3 regions of the Streptococcus parapneumoniae genome follow, and region 3 is predicted to be linked to each of the others. Evidence: predicted binding sites of a transcription regulator. Region 3 holds the regulator's gene; each other region holds the start of a gene.
The links. Region 3 encodes Rex, which represses fermentation and respiration genes when NADH is low (regulators of the CRP and FNR family bind a similar motif). Its sites were predicted from a motif close to TTGTGAANTANTTCACAA; they were not measured.
Positions count from the first base shown of each region.

Region 1: a site for Rex is predicted at 4,140-4,157, ahead of SP4011_RS05320 (formate/nitrite transporter family protein). Genes of this name have one in related genera too.
Region 2: a site for Rex is predicted at 3,600-3,617, ahead of adhP (alcohol dehydrogenase AdhP). Genes of this name have one in related genera too.

Region 1 is NZ_AP026968.1:1,031,454-1,036,967, forward strand. It holds gene SP4011_RS05305 (L-lactate dehydrogenase) at 1-636, opposite strand, end outside; gene gyrA (DNA gyrase subunit A) at 830-3,298, shown strand; gene srtA (sortase SrtA) at 3,298-4,041, shown strand; gene SP4011_RS05320 (formate/nitrite transporter family protein) at 4,181-4,978, shown strand; gene SP4011_RS05325 (O-acetylhomoserine aminocarboxypropyltransferase/cysteine synthase family protein) at 5,126-5,514, shown strand, end outside.
Region 2 is NZ_AP026968.1:1,998,419-2,003,932, forward strand. It holds gene folP (dihydropteroate synthase) at 1-17, opposite strand, end outside; gene SP4011_RS09925 (lysostaphin resistance A-like protein) at 111-818, opposite strand; gene SP4011_RS09930 (NCS2 family permease) at 871-2,289, opposite strand; gene SP4011_RS09935 (Cof-type HAD-IIB family hydrolase) at 2,479-3,291, shown strand; gene adhP (alcohol dehydrogenase AdhP) at 3,714-4,733, shown strand; gene SP4011_RS09945 (PTS sugar transporter subunit IIB) at 4,966-5,514, shown strand, end outside.
Region 3 is NZ_AP026968.1:1,228,869-1,234,382, forward strand. It holds gene SP4011_RS06465 (cysteine desulfurase family protein) at 1-717, shown strand, start outside; gene SP4011_RS06470 (DUF1831 domain-containing protein) at 722-1,069, shown strand; gene SP4011_RS06475 (DUF4649 family protein) at 1,077-1,292, shown strand; gene SP4011_RS06480 (redox-sensing transcriptional repressor Rex) at 1,375-2,016, shown strand; gene SP4011_RS06485 (gamma-glutamyl-gamma-aminobutyrate hydrolase family protein) at 2,034-2,723, shown strand; gene radC (RadC family protein) at 2,720-3,400, opposite strand; gene pcrA (DNA helicase PcrA) at 3,443-5,514, opposite strand, start outside.

The DNA.
Region 1 (5,514 bases), 200 kb from region 3:
AGCTTCTTGAACATTTTGAGTGTCTTTAAGGAATTCTTCAAGGTTTACACCAGCGATGTTTGCGTGTGACCAAACAGCGAACTCAGAGTCACCGTGTTCACCCATGATGTAGGCGTGCACTGAACGAGCATCCACATCCAATTTTTCAGCAAGTGCTTGACGGAAACGAGCTGAGTCAAGTGAAGTACCTGAACCGATAACGCGTTCTTTAGGGAAACCAGAGAATTTCCAAGTTGAGTAAGTCAAAACGTCAACTGGGTTAGCAGCAACAAGGAAGATACCTTTGAAACCTGATTCAACAACTTGAGTTACGATTGATTTGTTGATAGCAAGGTTTTTACCTACAAGGTCAAGACGAGTTTCACCTGGTTTTTGAGGCGCACCTGCAGTGATCACAACAAGGTCAGCGTCTGCACAGTCAGAGTATTGAGCTGCATAGATTTTTTTAGGTGAAGTGAAGGCAAGGGCGTGACTAAGGTCAAGCGCGTCACCAACAGCTTTTTCATGCAATTGTGGAATTTCGATAATTCCAAGCTCTTGTGCAATTCCTTGGTTAACCAGTGCAAAAGCGTAAGATGAACCTACAGCACCATCTCCGACAAGGATAACTTTTTTGTGTTGTTTAGTTGAAGTCATTGTTCTAAACATCTCCTTAATTTTATTAGGGGATTTTCCCCAGATAACTTCATTCTATCACTTTTAAAAAACTTTGTCACGAATATGCCTTATAGTTCTCAATGTAAACGTTTTAGTGGTTTAGAGGCTGAAATAGATGGGAATTTATGGTATAATGTTGTTACTTACTAATTGTGAAATGAGGCATTTATTAATGCAGGATAAAAATTTAGTGAATGTCAATCTGACAAAGGAGATGAAGACGAGCTTTATCGATTACGCCATGAGTGTTATCGTAGCCCGGGCTCTTCCTGATGTTCGAGATGGCTTGAAACCTGTTCACCGTCGCATTCTCTACGGAATGAATGAATTGGGTGTTACTCCAGACAAACCTCATAAAAAATCTGCTCGTATTACAGGGGATGTCATGGGTAAATATCACCCACACGGGGATTACTCTATTTATGAAGCCATGGTCCGTATGGCTCAATGGTGGAGCTACCGTTACATGCTTGTAGATGGTCATGGGAACTTTGGTTCCATGGATGGAGATGGTGCTGCCGCCCAGCGTTATACTGAGGCACGTATGAGCAAGATTGCTCTAGAAATGCTTCGAGATATCAATAAGAATACGGTTGATTTCGTCGATAACTATGATGCCAATGAACGGGAACCCTTGGTCTTGCCTGCACGTTTTCCAAACCTTTTGGTTAATGGAGCAACTGGTATCGCTGTTGGGATGGCAACCAATATTCCACCTCATAATCTGGGTGAAACCATTGATGCAGTGAAGTTGGTCATGGATAATCCTGAAGTGACTACCAAGGACTTGATGGAAGTCTTGCCTGGGCCAGATTTTCCAACAGGTGCCCTTGTCATGGGGAAATCAGGCATTCATAAGGCTTATGAAACAGGTAAAGGTTCGATTGTCCTACGTTCTCGTACAGAGATTGAAACGACTAAGACTGGTCGTGAGCGCATCGTTGTAACAGAATTTCCTTATATGGTCAACAAAACCAAGGTGCATGAGCATATTGTTCGCTTGGTTCAGGAAAAACGGATTGAGGGGATTACAGCAGTACGTGATGAGTCAAACCGTGAAGGGGTTCGATTTGTTATTGAAGTCAAGCGCGATGCCTCAGCCAATGTTATCCTCAATAACCTCTTTAAGATGACCCAGATGCAAACCAACTTTGGTTTCAATATGCTTGCTATCCAAAATGGTGTACCGAAGATTTTATCCCTTCGTCAGATTTTGGATGCTTATATCGAGCACCAAAAAGAAGTGGTTGTTCGTCGGACACGTTTTGATAAGGAAAAAGCGGAAGCACGCGCTCATATATTAGAAGGTCTCTTAATTGCGCTAGACCATATCGATGAAGTGATTCGTATCATCCGTGCTAGTGAGACAGACGCAGAAGCACAAGCCGAGTTGATGAGTAAGTTCAAGCTTTCTGAACGTCAAAGTCAGGCTATCCTAGACATGCGCCTTCGTCGTTTGACAGGTTTGGAACGCGATAAGATTCAGTCTGAGTATGATGACCTCTTGGCTCTGATTGCGGATTTGGCGGATATTCTTGCTAAGCCAGAACGTGTTTCTCAAATTATCAAAGACGAATTAGATGAAGTTAAACGTAAATTTTCCGATAAACGTCGTACAGAGTTGATGGTCGGTGAAGTCTTGAGTCTTGAAGATGAAGATTTGATTGAAGAATCGGATGTCTTGATTACGCTTTCTAACAAAGGATACATTAAACGTCTGGACCAAGCTGAATTTACTGCTCAAAAACGTGGGGGTCGTGGTGTCCAAGGAACAGGTGTTAAGGATGATGATTTTGTTCGTGAGTTAGTGTCAACTAGCACCCATGATCACCTGCTCTTCTTTACAAATAAAGGACGTGTCTATCGTTTGAAAGGTTATGAAATTCCTGAGTATGGTCGGACGGCCAAAGGACTGCCAGTAGTTAATCTCTTGAAATTAGATGAAGGCGAAAGTATTCAGACTATTATCAATGTTGAGTCTGATCGCAGTGATGATGCTTATCTCTTCTTTACAACCCGTCACGGTATTGTGAAGAGAACCAGTGTTAAGGAGTTTGCTAACATTCGTCAGAATGGACTTAAAGCACTGAATCTTAAGGATGAAGATGAGTTAATCAATGTCTTGTTGACGGAAGAAGATACGGATATTATCATTGGTACCAAGTTTGGTTATGCAGTTCGCTTTAATCAATCAGCCGTTCGTGGTATGAGCCGTATCGCCACTGGTGTGAAAGGTGTTAATCTCCGTGATGGAGACACAGTAGTCGGAGCGAGCGTAATTACTGATCAAGATGAGGTTCTTATCATTACTGAAAAAGGATATGGTAAGCGTACAGCTGCTACTGAATATCCAACAAAAGGTCGTGGTGGTAAGGGAATGCAGACAGCTAAAATTACCGAAAAAAATGGCTTGCTGGCCGGTCTTATGACTGTTCAAGGGGATGAGGATTTGATGATTATCACTGATACAGGTGTCATGATTCGAACCAATCTTGCCAATATTTCACAAACAGGACGCGCAACTATGGGAGTTAAAGTAATGCGTCTGGATCAAGATGCTCAGATAGTGACCTTCACAACGGTTGCAGCGGCAGAAAAAGAAGAAGTTGGGACAGAAAATGAAACAGAAGGTGAAGCATAATGTCTCAAAAAAATAATAAGAAGAAAAACAAACGAAAAAATCTGCTGACAAATATCCTAGCAGGATTTCTGATATTACTGTCACTGGCTTTGATTTTTAATGCGCAAATTCGAAATATTTTCATGGTCTGGAATACCAATAAGTATCAAGTTAGTCAAGTATCAAAAGAAAAAATAGAAGAAAATCAGGATACAGAAGGAAATTTTGATTTTGATTCGGTCAAAGCGATTTCTTCGGAAGCTGTTCTAGCTTCTCAATGGGATGCTCAAAAATTACCAGTTATTGGGGGAATTGCAATTCCTGAATTGGAAATGAATTTGCCGATTTTTAAAGGACTTGATAATGTTAATCTCTTCTACGGCGCTGGTACAATGAAACGCGAGCAAGTAATGGGAGAAGGAAATTATAGTCTAGCTAGTCACCATATCTTTGGTGTTGATAATGCTAATAAAATGTTATTTTCTCCTTTAGATAATGCTAAAAATGGTATGAAGATTTATCTAACCGATAAAAATAAAGTTTATACTTATGAAATACGAGAAGTCAAACGTGTGACACCAGATCGCGTTGATGAGGTTGATGATAGAGATGGGGTCAATGAAATCACATTAGTAACCTGTGAAGACCTTGCTGCTACAGAACGTATTATTGTAAAAGGTGATTTGAAAGAAACAAAAGATTATTCACAAACATCTGATGAAATCCTAACAGCTTTCAATCAACCGTATAAACAATTTTATTAATACAAATCAGTGAAATCCAGAATTTCACTGATTTTTTTAAGATTTTCATAAAAATAAACTTTTATGAAATGCGGAAAACGCTTCCTAAAATCTAAAGTTTGTGATATAATTATCAAGAAAAAAGATTTAGGAGTTTATTATGGTTTCTTCAGAATTTATCTCAAAGATTGAATTTGCTTGCAAGAAGAAAGAAAGTCTTTATAGCCAAAGCAAATTTAAGTATGCGATTCGTTCTATGTTTGCAGGTGCATTTTTAACTTTCAGTACAGCTGCTGGTGCAGTTGGGGCTGACTTGATTAATAAAATTGCACCAGGTAGTGGACGTTTCCTCTTCCCATTTGTCTTTGCTTGGGGATTGGCCTACATTGTTTTTTTGAATGCCGAGTTGGTAACATCAAACATGATGTTCTTGACTGCAGGTAGTTTCTTGAAAAAAATCTCTTGGAGAAAAACAGCTGAGATTTTACTTTACTGTACCTTCTTCAACCTTATCGGGGCTTTGATAGCAGGTTGGGGCTTTGCCCACTCGGCAGCCTATGCGAATCTGACACACGATAGTTTCATCTCAGGTGTTGTTGAGATGAAGTTAGGCCGCTCAAATGAATTGGTCTTGCTTGAGGCGATTTTGGCAAATATTTTCGTAAATATTGCGATTCTTTCATTTGTTTTGGTCAAAGATGGTGGTGTCAAACTTTGGCTCGTTTTATCAGCGATTTACATGTTTGTATTCTTAACAAACGAGCACATTGCGGCGAACTTTGCTTCTTTCGCGATTGTAAAATTCAGTGTTGCTGCTGATTCAATTGCTAACTTCGGTGTTGGAAATATGCTTCGCCACTGGGGTGTAACCTTCATCGGAAACTTTATCGGAGGAGGCCTCTTGATGGGGCTGCCATATGCCTTCCTCAATAAAAACGAAGATACTTATGTAGATTAAGAAAATGAGCACGATTGAGTCGTGCTTTTTTCATTTTCAAAATAAGGTAATAGCTATTTCATATACCAAAATATAGAAAACTGATATTTGTAAACTATAACTCAAGGTGCTACAATATCCTTAATCAAACTATATGGAGGTCGCCTTATGACTCGTGATTTTAAATTTGAAACTTTGCAACTACATGCTGGTCAAGTTGCGGATCCAGCTACCAAGTCTCGTGCAGTGCCGATTTATCAAACAACATCTTTTGTTTTTGATGACACGCAGGAAGGTGCCGATCTGTTTGCCTTGAGAAAACCAGGGAACATTTATACTCGTATCACCAATCCTACAACGGCTGCTTTTGAAGAAAGAATTGCAGCTCTCGAAGGTGGTGTCGGAGCTCTTGCAACAGCATCAGGTATGGCTGCAGTGACTTATACGATTTTGGCTCTTGCCCATGCTGGTGACCATGTAGTGGCTGCTTCGACTATTTACGGTGGAACCTTCAATCTCTTGAAGGAAACCCTTCCTCGTTATGGTATCACAACAAC
Region 2 (5,514 bases), 770 kb from region 3:
TCAAGGCTTTTCATCATATTATTTCTCTATTTTACCATAAAAAGAAAAAAATGGACACGATTGCATTCATCTTTTTCCCAGTAGAAACAAGTAAGCAATTGTCAAAAATCTTAAACAGAAATCCCTAATGTCCGACTCAAAATCACCACGAGAGCCAACAAACAGAAAGCAACCCCATTCACAATCATATGAAGTAAGATCGACATTTCCAAACGTTGGGTTTTATAAACTGTCCAAGACAGAACGATCGACATACCTCCATAAATCAATAAAGAAGGTAAATTACTTGGTTGATGCAATAAAGCAAACACAATCGTACCGACTACAAATCCCAAGTTCTCCTTGCCTCGGAAAATCTTTTTAGGAACAATTCCCCGACACAAGATTTCCTCACAAATCGGAGCAAGCAAGGCCAATAAGAAGAAACTGGAAATCAGAGAACTATTCTGAACCATATCGTTAATCTGAGACTGGTTACTTGTTGTCGTCTCATTTGACAGTTGTAACAAGATAGAACCAAGTATATTTGAACAGATAATGACTAAATAACTCAAGCCCAATCGTGCCAAATCCTTAGCTCTAAAAAATGAAAAATTGAAACTTGCTAATTGCGTTTTACGAGCTCCAATAATAAATAGCACCAGAACCACAATCGAAACACCAGCAACTATCAGTCCTGACTGTAATAGCGGTACTTCTCTTAAGGTTAAAATAGCAGTAACCCCTATAGGAATCTGATATAAAATTGTCGCCAGCAAAAAGATTAACAGCCAGCCTGCACGATTCAATAATTCTTTCCACATATTTTTCTCTTTCATCACCCATCTCCTTTGTATTAAAAAAGGGGGAAAATCCCCCTGGGTTATCCTATTATAAGGCCATACTAATATAGTTAAGGATAAACAAGGCATCCAAAATCCAAATCATGACATGAACATCTTTAGCTTGACCTTTGACAAGCTTAGTCAAGGTGTAAGTCAAGAAACCAACTGCAATCCCTTGAGTGATAGAGTAGCTGAATCCCATAAAGATAGATGTGAAGAAAGCAGGAACCGCTTCAGACATATCGTCCCAATGGATATTTTTCAAGCTAGCCAACATCATAATCCCAACGATAATCAAGATTGGAGCTGTAGCGGCTGTTGGTACAATCGCTAGAAGTGGGCTAAAGAAGCTTGAGATCGCAAAACAGATTGCCACGACCAAGGCTGTCAAACCAGTACGTCCACCTGCACCAATACCAGCAGCAGACTCAACATAAGTCGTTACGTTCGAAGTACCAGCGATGGCACCAATTGAAGTACCAATCAAGTCAGAGTAAAGAGCCTTGTCCAACTTAGCTGATTGGTGATTTTCACCATTTGTCGCTACGATACCAACTTTTTCACCTGTACCAATCAAGGTACCAATCGTGTCAAAAATATCTGTCAACGAAAAGGCAAGAATAGCCATAAGAGTTTCAGGCAAGCGAGCTGTATCTGAAATCAAAGCTCCCAAACCTTCTGAACCAAGAGCCGCACCAAAGACTCTCTTCAAGTCTTCAAAGGCTGCACCAACATGGTTGTTAGCAAAATCGATACTAGACAAATCTACCAAACCAACTGCGATAGCAAGAACAGTTGTTGTCAAGATAGAGAGAATAATTCCCCCTTTAATCCCTTTGATAACAAAGAAGATAGTAATGGCAAGTCCTGCAAGAGCCACCAAAACAGCTGGATTATTAAAGCTGACCAAGCCTGGAACTGCTGAAGAGTTTGCCGCAATCGTTGCTTGAGCCTTGTCAGCCCCTTCTCCTACAACAGTATAGTTGCCTGGATCAATCGTAAATTTCAAAAGTCCAGCATTCTTAATTCCCACGTAGGCAAGGAAGACACCGATACCAGCTGAAATAGCTGAGCGAAGGGCATTTGGAATCGATTCAATGATCATTTTACGAACATTTGTCAAAGTGATAATCAATGAGATAATTCCACAGATGAAGACCATAGCTAGGGCTTCTTGCCAAGAATAACCGAGTCCAAATACAACTGTAAAGGTAAAGAAGGCATTAAGTCCCATACCTGGCGCTTGGGCATAAGGTAAGTTAGCATAGAAGGCCATCATCAAGGTACCCGCTACTGCACCAATGATCGTCGCTAGGAATACACCCTGAGCAGGCATTCCTGTTTGCGAAAGAATTTGTGGGTTTACAAAGAGAATATAACTCATTGCAAAGAAAGTTGTTAAACCAGCGAGAACCTCTGTACGAACGTCTGTACCGTTCTCTTTTAGTTTAAATAATTTGTCCATTATCAATCTCCTTTTAATTTTTACGAACAATAATAGAATTATATCATTTATCATTCACTTTTTCAATATATTTGTTTGATTTATTTAAGAATTTGATGAAATTTCTTTTTTGGTTTCGAATCTGCTTTTCTGCCTGCTTTCTGTTATAATAGTAGACATCTTATCTGAAAAGACACTAGAAAGGTCCCTATGACTAAAAAAATTATTGCAGTTGACCTGGATGGAACCCTGCTCAACTCGGACAGTCAAATTTCTGACTTTACCAAAAAAACCATTAAAAAAGTTGTTGAAAAAGGCCATCAGGTTATTATTACGACAGGTCGCCCTTACCGTATGTCAAAAGATTTTTACCGTGAACTGGGCTTAGACACTCCTATGATTAACTTCAACGGCTCCCTCACTCATTTACCAGACCAAGTTTGGGATTTTGAAAAGTGTTTGACTGTAGACAAAAAATATCTTTTAGATATGGTTCAACGTTCAGAGGACATTCAAGCCGATTTTATCGCTGGAGAATATCGTAAAAAATTCTACATTACAAATCCTAATGAAGAAATTGCCAATCCCAAACTATTTGGTGTAGAAGCTTTCCAGCCTGAAGATCAATTCAAGCCTGAATTGGTGACCAAGGACCCTAACTGTATCCTCTTGCAGACCAGAGCCAGTGACAAATATGCCTTGGCAAAAGAAATGAACGCCTTCTACCAGCATCAACTGTCTATCAATACCTGGGGAGGTCCGCTCAATATCCTTGAGTGTACCCCAAAAGGTGTCAACAAAGCCTTTGCTTTGGACTACTTGCTCAAGGTAATGAACCGTGACAAAAAAGATTTGATTGCTTTTGGAGATGAGCACAATGATACCGAAATGCTTGCTTTTGCCGGGAAAGGTTATGCAATGAAAAATGCCAACTCAGAGCTACTCCCCTATGCAGATGAGCAAATTTCCTTGACCAATGACCAAGACGGAGTTGCCAAAACCCTGCAAGACTTATTCTTATAACCTATACTGATACTCAATGAAAATCAAAGAGCAAACTAGGAAGCTAGCCGTAGGTTGCTCAAAACACTGTTTTGAGGTTGTAGATGAAACTGACGAAGTCAGCTCAAAACACTGTTTTGAGGTTGCAGATAGAACTGACGAAGTCAGTAACATATACCTACGGCAAGGCGAAGCTGACGTGGTTTGAAGAGATTTTCGAAGAGTATGACCAGCTTGCGAGCTGGTCTTTGTGCTCTTTTCACAGTCTCATCAACCAGTTAATCGATTGTTCTATTTTTTACCCCCAAAACCTTGGAAAAGGCTTTCTTTTGTGATATACTTCACATATAAAAACAAGAGAGCTCGTCACACTCGACTCTGTTGACAAAAAATCAATCCAGTCCTGTTTCTCCTGCTCTCAGTTAATATCAAGGAGGATAACTATGAAACCTGTTGTTGTAAATCCAGAAAGCACTGGTGTTGCTGTTGAAGAAAAAGTACTCCGTCCACTTGAAACTGGGGAAGCACTTGTAGAAATTGAATACTGTGGTGTTTGCCACACTGACCTCCACGTTGCCCATGGCGACTTCGGTCAGGTACCAGGACGTGTCCTAGGTCACGAAGGTGTTGGTATCGTTAAAGAAATTGCCCCAGATGTGAAAAGCCTTAAAGTCGGTGACCGCGTCAGCGTTGCTTGGTTCTTTGAAGGATGTGGTACTTGCGAATACTGTACAACTGGCCGTGAAACTCTTTGCCGTACAGTAAAAAATGCTGGCTACTCAGTAGACGGTGGTATGGCTGAACAGTGTATCGTAACTGCTGACTATGCTGTCAAAGTTCCTGACGGACTTGATCCAGCCCAAGCTTCTTCTATCACATGTGCTGGTGTAACAACCTATAAAGCTATTAAAGAGGCCAAAGTTGAACCAGGCCAATGGGTTGTCCTTTACGGTGCTGGTGGCCTTGGTAACCTAGCTGTTCAATACGCTAAAAAAGTATTCAATGCTCATGTTATCGCAGTTGATATCAATAACGACAAACTTGCCCTTGCAAAAGAAGTAGGCGCTGACATTGTTATTAACGGCCTCGAAGTTGAAGATGTACCTGGACTCATCAAGGAAAAAACTGATGGAGGTGCTCACTCAGCTGTCGTAACTGCTGTATCTAAAGTTGCCTTCAACCAGGCTGTTGACTCCGTTCGTGCTGGTGGTCGCGTCGTCGCTGTCGGTCTTCCTTCTGAAATGATGGAACTCAGCATCGTTAAAACAGTCCTCGATGGAATCCAAGTCATCGGTTCTCTTGTAGGAACTCGTAAAGACTTGGAAGAAGCCTTCCAATTCGGTGCAGAAGGTTTAGTAGTTCCAGTTGTTCAAAAACGTCCAATAGAAGATGCCGTAGCCATTTTCGACGAAATGGAAAAAGGTCAAATCCAAGGACGTATGGTACTCGACTTCACCCACTAATCTAATAGAAACCTATTTTAAAAGTTGGAATGCGCTTCCAACTTTTTTATATTAAATTTTTAAATAAGAATTCAAGATTACTCCTCAAAAACTCAATATATCAACATCTGCAAAAAAAGCTTTTTAATTTTTTATTATAAATAGTTGATTTTTAGATGAAAACGGTTTATACTTAAAAAGTCTTAATGTTTTCTTAAACGAAAACTAAAACAAAAAAGGAGGAATGACAATAATGAGTATCGGAATCATTATTGCGAGCCACGGCGAATTTGCTGCGGGTATTCATCAGTCAGGATCTATGATCTTTGGTGAACAAGAAAAGGTTCAAGTTGTGACCTTTATGCCAAATGAAGGTCCTGATGATCTATACGCTAAGTTTAATAACGCTGTTGCTGCATTTGACGCAGAAGATGAGGTTCTAGTTTTGGCTGACCTTTGGAGTGGTTCTCCATTTAACCAAGCTAGTCGCGTGATGGGAGAAAATCCTGAGCGTAAGTTTGCCATCATCACAGGACTTAACTTACCGATGTTGATTCAAGCCTACACAGAGCGCCTCATGGACGCTGCTGCAGGTGTAGAAAAAGTCGCTGCTAATATCATTAAAGAAGCCAAAGATGGCATCAAAGCTCTTCCAGAAGAGCTAAATCCAGTTGAAGAAGTTGCAAGCGCTGCAGCTGCTCCAGTTGCCCAAACTGCTATCCCAGAAGGAACTGTTATCGGAGACGGTAAATTGAAAATCAATCTTGCCCGTCTTGACACACGTCTACTTCACGGTCAGGTT
Region 3 (5,514 bases):
GCCTTACGTGACGATACGATTTTGGTTTCTACCATGTTTGCCAATAATGAGACTGGAAACCTACTGCCCATTGCTGAAATTGGCCAAATACTCAAGCAACACCCAGCCGCCTATCATGTCGATGCAGTTCAGGCTATTGGTAAAATCCCTATACACCCAGAAGAATTGGGCATTGATTTTCTCACTGCTTCTGCCCACAAGTTCCATGGTCCTAAGGGAATCGGTTTTCTCTACGCATCTAGCATGGATTTTGATTCCTATCTTCATGGCGGAGACCAAGAACAGAAAAAACGAGCCGGAACTGAAAATCTAGCTGCCATCGTGGGTATGGTTGCAGCCCTAAAAGAAGACCTAGAAAAACAGGAAGAACATTTTCGACATGTACAAAATTTAGAAACTGCCTTTCTGGCAGAACTAGAGGGCATTCAATATTACTTGAATAGAGGAGAACATCATCTCCCTTATGTCCTCAATATTGGATTTCCTGATCAAAAAAATGACCTCTTACTCCTTCGGCTAGATTTAGCTGGAATTTCAATCTCTACTGGCTCAGCCTGTACAGCAGGCATTGTCCAATCCAGCCATGTTCTTGAAGCCATGTACAGAGCAAATTCAGACCGCTTGAAGGAATCCGTTCGTATCAGTTTGTCTCCACAAAATACTGTTGAAGACCTACAAACCCTCGCAAAAACCTTAAAAGAAATTATCGGAGGTTAGCCATATGGCATTTGAAAAAACCATTCAGTTAAAAAATTGTCGTTACGACTACACTCTTAGCCCTTCTGTTAAAAAATTCACCCTCAAAGACAATACTTTTTTTGAGACAAAGGTTGGTAACTATGAACTAACTCGCCTACTTGAAAAAGTGCCAAACAGCGGTGAAGGCTTCCAACTTAAAATCATCATTAACAAGGAACTTACAGGGGCTAAAATCAATATCACTGACAAGTTTGGGCTACGTCTAGTTGATATTTTCAAATCAGAAGACCACCACATTCATCAGGAAAAATTCTACTTCCTCATGGATAGCTTGGTAGAACGTGGTGTCTTTACAAAATCAGAAAGATAGAGCTAAAATGTTTGAACTGACCTATAAGGACAGCTATCATGTTGAGCGTACTCTCAAGTATGAGGATTATGAAGCTCTCATGCTAGCTCTGTCAGGATGTGTAACCCTACCAGATACACTGTATGTGACTTCTTTGACTTTTGAGGGACAGGAAGTTTACCAAGGACTGGTCGGAGACCTCTACCGTTTTCTATCACATGCAGATTTTTTACAACAAAACTAAGATTTTTCTTAGTTTTTTCTTGTTTTTGTTGATTTTTTCACAATGTTTCTATAAAATAGAAGAATAGAAAGGTTGTGATTTTGTGAAAGATAAACAGTCTGCTATTCCAAAAGCTACAGCGAAAAGACTCTCTCTCTACTATCGAATTTTTAAGAGATTTCATGCAGAAAAGATTGAACGTGCCAACTCTAAGCAAATTGCAGAGGCCATTGGGATTGATTCAGCGACCGTACGTCGGGATTTTTCCTATTTTGGTGAACTAGGTCGGCGTGGATTTGGATATGATGTCAAAAAACTGATGACATTTTTTGCCGATTTGCTCAATGATAACTCCATCACCAATGTTATGCTGGTAGGTATTGGAAATATGGGCCATGCCCTTCTCCACTATCGCTTCCACGAACGTAACAAGATGAAGATTATCATGGCCTTTGATCTAGATGACCACCCTGAGGTCGGGACCCAAACTCCTGATGGGATTCCCATTTACGGAATTTCTCAAATCAAGGATAAAATCAAGAATGCTGATGTGAAGACTGCTATCCTGACCGTTCCCAGCGTCAAGTCACAAGAGGTTGCCAATCTCTTGGTAGATGCTGGCGTGAAAGGAATTCTCAGTTTTTCACCAGTACATCTGCATTTACCAAAAGACGTGGTCGTTCAGTATGTCGATTTGACAAGTGAACTCCAAACCCTCCTCTACTTCATGCGAAAAGAGGATTAGAAAGCGAAAATCATTTTATGAAAAAACCAGTTATTGGGATTACAGGAAACGAAAAAACTCATCCAGATGATGACATCATGATGAGCTACGCAGCAAAAGGCTTTGTTGAAGGCGTTAAAGACGCTGGAGGGATTCCCATCATCCTACCGATTGGTGATCAAGAAATGGCTAGCCACTATATCAGTTTGATTGACAAGCTCATCTTGACAGGTGGACAAAATGTTGATCCAAAATTCTATGGCGAACTGAAAACCATTGATAGCGATGACTACCACCTTCAAAGAGATATCTTCGAACTGGCCCTCATCAAGGAAGCCATTAAACAGAAAAAGCCTATTTTCTCCGTCTGTCGTGGGACTCAGCTTTTTAACGTTGCCATGGGCGGAACTCTGTACCAAGATATCGAAGATCATTGGCAGGATTGTTCTGCCGAGTACACAACTCAACGCTTGGTGACAGAACCTGATACTGTTCTCCGAGAAATCTATGGAGAAATTTCCCATATCAACTCCTTCCACCATCAGAGCATTAAGGATTTAGCACCAAATTTAAAGATTGCGGCTCATGATCCTAAAGATGGTATCATTGAGGCTGTCATGAGTACGGATGATGTTGCCTTTCTCGGTGTCCAATGGCATCCAGAGTTTCTATTTGAAAATCGTCCCAAAGATAAAAACCTCTTTGACTATGTCGTTAATGAACTTTAGATTAAATCTGTCTTTTCACGGTAACTAAAGTAACTAGATTGTGAGACAATCAAATGGTCCAAGAGGACAATCCCCATCAGTTCGCAGGCTTCTTTGACAAGTTTTGTAACCTGATCATCATTTCGGCTAGGGGCTACCGCTCCCGAAGGATGATTGTGGACCAAGATGAGAGAAGTCGCCATATGCTTGATAGCATAGTGAAGAATCTCTCGCGGCTCAGCGATACTACGAGTTGCAGAACCGATAAAAATGGTCTGTTGATGGATGATTTGATTTTGAGTATTGAGATAGAGCGCCACCAGGTGCTCTTGTTTTTTATCCCCCAATTCCTGTTGCATCTTCTTAGCCAACTTTTGACTGCTGAGAATACTTTCCATCTCAATAGTCTCATGTTTATGAATACGATGTCCCAGTTCAATCATAGCTTGCAACTCTATAGCCTTAACACGACCGATACCAGACAGACTCTGCAATTCCTGCAGGGTCATTCTTTTCAAATCTGTTAGGCTTGAAAGGTTGTTCAAGACTTTCTGGGCAATTTCAAAAACGCTGGCTTGACGTGTTCCTGTCCTAAGTAAAATAGCTAGCAACTCTTGATTACTGAGCGCTTCTACTCCTTCTTGGGTCAGTCTCTCTCTTGGTAATAATGAATCTTCTTGGAATGAAATACTGTACATAAAAATCCTCCTCACTTTATTATTCGTGAGAAGGATGAAAAATTAGATTTTTTTCTCAATTGGAGCCACACTGGCTAAAAGTTTTTTCAAACCTACTTCTGGGAAATTGATTTTTAATTCCTGAGTAGCACCGCTACCTGAAACTTCCAGAACAGTTCCCTCTCCCCATTTCTTGTGGAGGGCAATATCACCAATGGACCAATTTGACTCACTAGACGCTGATTTTGCCCCAGCTGTAAATTGACCAAATGGAAGACCGCTTGACTGGATAGATTTTGGGGCTGCACTGCGTTTACGGTCTTGAAGAGCCTGAGCCAAACTCATTCCTTGACCGAAGGAAAGGCCACCACTACTATATGATGCTTTAAAGCTTGTATTTGCTGGACGAGCCAGACCTTGATACTCAAGCAAGTCTGAACTGATTTCGTTAATAAAACGAGTCGGACGGTTGTAGTTGGTACGACCAAAAAGCAGGCGTGAGTTGGCATTTGTCAGATAGAGGATTTTCTCTGCACGCGTGATACCTACATAGGCTAGACGGCGCTCTTCTTCTAATTCATCTGGATCTTCAGCCGCACGACTAAGTGGAAAGACATTTTCTTCCATCCCAATCAAAAAGACAACTGGAAACTCGAGACCTTTGGCAGCATGCAGGGTCATCAGGGTCACTTCTGATGTCTCCTGACTACCTGAATCTGTATCCGCAATCAAGGCCAAGTCATTTAAGAAACGACTCAGTTTATCCAGACCAGTTTCCTCTTCTGGACCATCAGAGGTATCATCAAAGTTTTTCGTCACAGAAAGGAACTCTTCAATATTTTCAACCCTAGCCTTGCTTTCTAAAGTCGCTTGAGCATTTAAAATATCGACGTAACCTGTTTTTTCAAGGACAGCCTCAACCAACTCTGTAATATTTAATTGGTCTAGCTGCTCTCGTAAATCTAACATCATATTTGCAAAATCCCAGATAGACTGAGCTGCCTTACCCTTGATACCAGACAACATGATGTTTGCAGAAGCATCTAGCATGGACATGTTTTGCATATTCGCAAAATCACGGATTTTCTCAACTGTACCTGGCCCAATTCCACGCTTCGGTTCGTTGATAATACGTTCAAAACTGATATTGTCACTCAAATTGGCAATAAGATTAAGATAAGCGATAATATCGCGGATTTCCTTACGGCTGTAAAACTTTGTCCCACCGACCATGGTATAAGGGATATTTGACTTGAGCAGGGCTTCCTCAATAGTACGAGACTGCGCATTAGTCCGATAGAGAACTGCAAAATCCTTATGAAGGAAGTTTTGACTGCGACTAAGTTCATCGATGGTTCTGGCTACAAATACAGCCTCATCCAGCTCATCATCGGCACGATAGTAAACGATTTTCTCCCCATCCGCATTTTGAGTCCAAAGATTCTTAGGACGGCGGTTTTTATTGTTTTTAATTACCTCGTTGGCCGCTTGAAGAATGGTTTTAGTTGAGCGGTAATTCTCCTCCAACAAAACAACCTTGGCTTGGGGATAATCTTTCTCGAAATCCAAAATGTTCTGCATATCAGCACCACGCCAACCGTAGATAGACTGATCCGCATCTCCAACCACACAGATATTTTTAAAACGGGAAGCCAATAGTTTGACCAATTGGTACTGAGCGTGGTTGGTATCTTGGTACTCATCAACATGGATGTACTGAAATTTCTGTTGATAGTAAGTCAAAACATCAGGATTTTGATCAAAGAGACGCAGGGTCAGCATAATCAAATCATCAAAGTCAACCGACTCCGACTGACGCAGTTCTTTCTGATAGGCTGTATAACACTGGGCCACGATTTGCGTATACATATCGCCAGCTTGGGAAGCATAAGCTACATCATCAATCAAATCATTCTTAGCATTGGAAATGGTCCCCAAAATAGTTCGTTCATTCCATTTTTTAGGATCCAAGTTCAATTGTTTGAGAATGCGTTTCATGAGCGTTCTCTGCTCCCCTGGATCCACAATAGTAAAATTACGGTTGTAGCCAATATGATCCGCATCACGACGCAAAATACGCACACACATGGAGTGGAAAGTCGCAATCAGACAGTCCTGAGTGGCTGGATTAAGGT